Linked DNA regions of Methanococcus maripaludis. Each later gene encodes a partner of the first gene's protein in a complex. Links are inferred from orthologs where the notes say so. Each region holds a gene or a part of one and is shown on either strand. Other genes may lie near its edges.

Region 1 (2,942 bases):
AAACAAAAGGTTAAAATTAGCTGGAGACTTGATGGAAGATTTATTTAGACATTCATTCAACCAGTTGATTAAAGATATCAAATATCAGCTCGAAAGACAAGCAATAAGAAACAAAGAACCTTCAATTCAAGCTGCAGTTAGAAGTGATGTTTTAACTGAAAGAATGAGACATGCGATGGCTACTGGAAACTGGGTAGGTGGAAGAACTGGGGTATCCCAACTTCTCGATAGGACCAGTTACCTTGCAACAGTATCCCAATTAAGAAGAGTTGTATCCCCACTTTCAAGATCACAACCTCACTTCGAAGCTAGGGACTTGCACGCAACCCAATGGGGTAAAATATGTCCGTCCGAAACACCAGAAGGTCCAAACTGTGGTCTGGTAAAAAACCTTGCTGTAATGTGCAAAGTAACTACTGACGAAAGCGACGATAACGTAATAGAATTATTAAAAGAACTCGGGCTCACAAAGGAAAACTAAATTTAATATTGATCGAATTTAGTCAATTAAGAAGGTGGATACCTTGGAAAAGCAGACAAATGTATATGTTAACGGGAAATTGATCGATACCACAGAAGACCCTGAAACACTTGTTAAAAACTTAAGGGACAATAGAAGAAGTGGAAAATTATCGCCAAGCACTTCAATTTCATTCAATGAAGAAAGTAACGATGTTCACATTTCAACTGATGGTGGAAGGGCTGTAAGGCCATTAGTTGTAGCTGAAAACGGTGCTTCAAAATTAACCGAGGAATTACTTGAAAAAGTAGATGCTCAGGAATTAACTTTTCATGAATTAGTGGAATCTGGTGTTATTGAATACTTAGATGCTGAAGAAGAAGAAAACGCAAGAATTGCGATGTATGCAGATGAAGTAACTGAGGAAAACACCCACGTTGAAATCGACCCGCTTGTTATTTTGGGAATCGGTGCAGGTGTTGCCCCATATCCAGAACATAACTCAGCTCCAAGGATTACGATGGCTGCTGCGATGAGTAAACAGTCACTTGGAATTCCTATGGCAAACATAAAATGGAGAATGGATACAAGAGGACACTTACTCCACTATCCGCAAGTTCCACTTGTAAGAACGAAACACCAGGAAATCTTAGGATTTGATAAAAGACCTGCTGGACAGAACTTCGTTGTAGCAGTTATGAGTTACGAAGGCTACAACATGGAGGATGCATTCATTATCAATAAAGCGTCCCTTGAAAGAGGTCTTGGTAGAAGTACTTTTTTTAGAAGCTACGAAAGCTTTGAAAAAAGATACCCTGGAGGACAGCTCGATAAATTCGAAGTTCCTGAAAAAGGAGTTAGAGGATACCGGGCTGAAGAAGCTTACAGAAATTTAGGAGACGATGGTTTAATCGACCTTGAATCCGAAGTAAGATCAGGAGATGTAATTTTAGGAAAAACGTCACCTCCAAGATTTTTAGAAGAACAGGAAATTACCCTTCAAACAAAATCCCAGAGAAGAGATACATCCGTTACAATCAGACACGGTGAAGAAGGAATCGTTGACCTCGTAATTTTGAGTGAAACAAAAGAAGGAAACAGACTTGGAAAAGTTAGAGTTAGAGACTTAAGAATTCCTGAGTTTGGTGACAAATTTGCATCCAGACACGGTCAGAAAGGGGTTATTGGACTTATTGTTCCACAAGAAGACCTACCTTACACCGAAGATGGAGTAATTCCAGATTTAATCATCAACCCGCACGCAATCCCTTCAAGGATGACTATCGGACAGGTTCTTGAAATGATTGGTGGTAAAGTTGGTTCATTAGAATGCAGAAGAATCGACGGAACAATTTTCAGCGGCGAAAGCGAATGGAAATTAAGAGAAGGCCTTGAAAAATACGGCTTTAAGCACCACGCAAAAGAAGCTATGTACGATGGAAAATCCGGTAGAAAATTAGAGTGCGACATTTTCGTTGGAGTTGCATACTACCAGAAATTACACCACCTAGTTGCTGGAAAAATCCACGCAAGAAGCAGAGGACCAATCCAAGTTCTTACAAGACAGCCTACAGAAGGTAGGGCAAGAGAAGGAGGTCTTAGGTTCGGGGAAATGGAAAGAGATGTTCTTGTAGCTCACGGTGCTGCAATGCTCCTTAAAGAAAGACTTCTCGATGAATCAGACCCTCACGAAGACTACGTTTGTGCAAAATGTGGTGAAATTGCAATCTTCGATTACAAAAGAGGCATGAAATTCTGTCCAGTTTGTGGTGAATCAGAAGACATTCAGGATAACAGAAAAATCCCACCTGTAAAAATTGCTTATGCATTCAAATTATTGTTGGATGAGCTTAAGAGTATGGGAATTGATCCTAAATTAGAATTAAAAGACAGAGCATAATTTAAATTATTTTATTTTTTATTAAAAAGGTCTAAACCACGGTGAAACATATGGATAGATTTGATGTTCCAAAGGAAATCGGAGATATTACATTTGGATTGCTCTCCCCTGAACAGATAAGAACCATGTCAGTTGCTAAAATCGTTACTGCAGACACTTACGATGACGATGGATACCCAATTGATGGTGGATTGATGGATACTAGACTCGGTGTTATCGACCCGGGATTAGTATGTAAAAGCTGCAGCGGAAGAGTTGGAACTTGTCCCGGACACTTCGGACATATTGAACTTTCAAAACCAGTAATTCATATCGGATTTGCGAAAGATATTTACAAAATTTTAAAAGCAGTGTGCCCACACTGTGGAAAAGTTACGATTACAGAGATAAAAAGGGACGAATACTTAGAAAAAATGGCCAAACTCGAAGAGGATGGTGGAGACCCTTGGACACTCTGTGACGACTTATTAAAAGAAGCTGCAAAAGGTAGCGTCTGCCCTTCATGTGGTGAAGTAAAAGCGGATGTAAAATACGATAAACCTACTGCATACCACCAGTTAGATGGAAAAGCTCAAAAACAGT
Region 2 (2,985 bases), on another replicon or contig:
GAGACAACTTCGCCTTCTTTAACGACGACTTTGTCTTCTTTGATTCCGATTTTACCCTTATCAATAGCAGCAGGGATTCCAACTGCTTTCAATTCACTTAAGAATGGTCCTGGTGGCATTCCTGTTGAACCAGCTTTAACTTCAATATCGCATGGTGCAGTAGCGCCTCCTTTAACAGGTGCAGGGCTTTTGCTTTCGTCAAGTGTTTTGAATAATTTGAATGGGTTCATTTCGGTAGCAATGATTGCAGCACCTTTGTCCAAGTAATCTGCTAATTTAGCAAATTCAGGATTTCCGGTTTCTTCAGCAACTTCCTCAATTGCCCTTTTCATGAGTGTGTTTCTTGACATTTTTAATGTCATTTGGTCTCTGATTTTGTCCCTGATTTCTTGGAGTTGTACCGCAGGAACTTCCATCATGTCAATTAATGCAATAATGCTTGTACTTTTAAGTAATTCTTTTAATGCATTAACTTCTTCAATTTTCCAAGGGGCAATCTTATGTTCTGATTTAGCGTCGATCATATTTTCAACCCCTCTATTTCTCAATAGGAGCAGCTGCGCCCATTGTAAGTTTTGTAAATGCACTTTTAACGTGGTAGAGTCCTTTTTCGTATTTTTTGGACACTACGTTTAAAATTGCTTCAGCATTTGCAGCAAGCTCTTCATCGCTCATTGATTCATGTCCAATGTACACTTGGAATAATGATTTATCCCTTGTGTTGATTGCAACAGTTTTTTGGAATCTAGCAACTAAAGGCGCTAAATTTGCATTTGCAGGCACAGGTTGTGGCATTTTACCTCTAGGACCTAAAACAGGACCTAATGATTTACCCACCAATGGCATCATATCAGCTTGAGCGATAAAGAAGCCGTGTGCGTTAGCAATTTTTTTAGCTGTTTTTTTGTTTTTACCTAATTCTTCTAATTCTTCCTGTCTTATTACAGTGAGGCCCATGTCTTCTGCTTGAGCAGCCAAGTCACCTTTCGCAATAACCGCAATCGCAACGTCTTTACCTCTTCCACTTGGTAAAACGATCTGTTCTTTTAACCTGTTTTCAGGTCTTGTAAGATCCAACTCTTTCAAGTTGACGATGAGATCAACGGATTGCGTGAAGTTCCGCGGCTTAGCAAGAGTTCGAGCCTCCTTCACTGCATTCAGTATTTTGTCACTGTCCATGTTGATGCCTCCTGTAATTATTTAACCGCACCAATGCGATCTAAACATGGGGCAGACATACTATCGCTTACTATTATATATAAGTTTCTGAGGTAAAAGAAGTCAATTTTTTAAAAGTCGGGTTAAAAATGCCAGTATTTAGTTAAAAAAGAATTTATATCTATTAAATTATTAATTATAATTCTTTAAGTGTTTTGTTGCAGAGATCGACGATGTCTTTTAAAGCTTCTTTTAAAACTTTTTCTGCATCTGTTTTTTCATCGGTTTTTAGCATGATTGTCGGGTTTGAGATGTATCTTCCAGTATCTGGATCTAAAACCGGATGTTCCACACCGTATGATGCGAGAATTACACCTTTTTTGGATAACAATACTTCTTTTATTAAGTTGCTCAAAGAATGGTCGTCATTTACCAATTCTAATTCGATAAAGTTTTTGCTTTTTTCAAGAATGTTAACGTAGTTCATTTTTTCACACTCAAAAGTTCTTTTCTTGTTAAATCTATATCCTTATTAAGAACAATTTTCTCGTCTTCTTCCCTAAATAGTTCTTTTTCAAGTCCTTCTTCGATTAATTCATCGATATCTCGCCCTGTTATGTATGCCGCAAGAGTTATTACGTTTTTAACAGGTTTTGATCCAATATTATAAAAGCTGAGTTCAGAGTAAATATCAAGAATGTCTTTTAAGATACCATTAATCTCTTCTATTTTATGTTCACACTTGATTACGTTTTCATCTTTTAAATATTTAAAATTAATTTTTAATGCAGTGAGTGCATCCAAGACGAGGTCTTTGTTTACTGGGTATTTTAAATCGTTTAATTTGTATTCAAATAGTCCTTTAGCATCTTTATTGTATTTATTATGAACTGTATCGATGATAGTCAGGATATTTTTATGATCTTCTGCAAGTTTATACTTTTCATCGCCAAATATCTTTATTCGTGCACTGTTATATGCCCGATTCTCTGAATAATTTGCTTTCGCATCAAATGAATAATCAATGCCTAATTTAGATATTCTTTCGCAGATTTCGATAATTTCTTCTTCAGTTCCTTTAATTGATATTATTCTTTTCATAATACTCACCAGATAGGTCCGAAATAGTCTCTTCAAAAATAGATACAAAACTTCAAAAGAGTTAATCCGTGTCGTATATAAAACTATGTAGTTATACTTTACGTCTCAAAAATATAAAACTGTTGGCAAAATAAGAATAGTTTTTTTAAAACTGGAAATATACAACGTCGTGTCAAAATGTTATATATATTATTGCCCATATGGGTAAATTGTCCTGCAGAACTTCTATCTGATTATTTTGGTTTGATAAAAACCTCAAATATTTGCAGGATACCTCTATCTTCAAATTCTATTCTGCTAATCTTGAAAAAAGAAAGTAATCCGATTTTAAAAAAGTTTATTTTTTGTGTCGTTGGTGTATTTTTTCTGCATTTATTGTTTTTATTATTTGGTATATACACCGCCCCTTTTATTACAATCCCCATTTTAAATTTTATCAGATTAATTAAGTCCTTTTTTTAATTAAACGTATAATTATAAATTATAATCAATAATATTTATATTTAAAGCGTTAATTATTCAGGATAATATCAATTCATGTTTTTATTTCCATTAAAACTCTAAAAATTTATTTAACGGGTTTTGAAGAAAATTATAATTAAGAACGGAGGGATAGTATGATACATGTTTCATATTCAAGTGTAAATGAAATGCTTGATCACTGGAAATTTAGGAAAAGTATGCGAAACAGGATCAAAAAAAGCTTTAATTTAGAAAGACTTTTTA

The links.
Region 2: rpoB (region 1) and HNP90_RS06330 share a complex: the UniProt entries of both Methanocaldococcus jannaschii proteins name them as parts of the RNA polymerase complex. The link is inferred for Methanococcus maripaludis from one-to-one orthologs.

What each region holds. Positions count from the first base shown.
Region 1 is NZ_JACDUL010000001.1:182,782-185,723, forward strand. It holds rpoB (DNA-directed RNA polymerase subunit B), read left to right. Parts: upstream 1-524; coding sequence 525-2,360; downstream 2,361-2,942. Other genes in the region: HNP90_RS00960 (DNA-directed RNA polymerase subunit B''), read left to right, coding at 1-481; rpoA1 (DNA-directed RNA polymerase subunit A'), read left to right, coding at 2,411-2,942. UniProt on the Methanocaldococcus jannaschii protein: DNA-dependent RNA polymerase (RNAP) catalyzes the transcription of DNA into RNA using the four ribonucleoside triphosphates as substrates. The Rpo2 subunit (Rpo2N and Rpo2C in this organism) is implicated in DNA promoter recognition and in nucleotide binding.
Region 2 is NZ_JACDUL010000003.1:193,269-196,253, reverse strand. It holds HNP90_RS06330 (DNA-directed RNA polymerase subunit L), read right to left. Parts: upstream 1,646-2,985; coding sequence 1,355-1,645; downstream 1-1,354. Other genes in the region: HNP90_RS06320 (hypothetical protein), read left to right, coding at 2,877-2,985; HNP90_RS06325 (DUF2067 family protein), read right to left, coding at 1,642-2,259; HNP90_RS06335 (50S ribosomal protein L1), read right to left, coding at 538-1,179; HNP90_RS06340 (50S ribosomal protein L10), read right to left, coding at 1-524. UniProt on the Methanocaldococcus jannaschii protein: DNA-dependent RNA polymerase (RNAP) catalyzes the transcription of DNA into RNA using the four ribonucleoside triphosphates as substrates.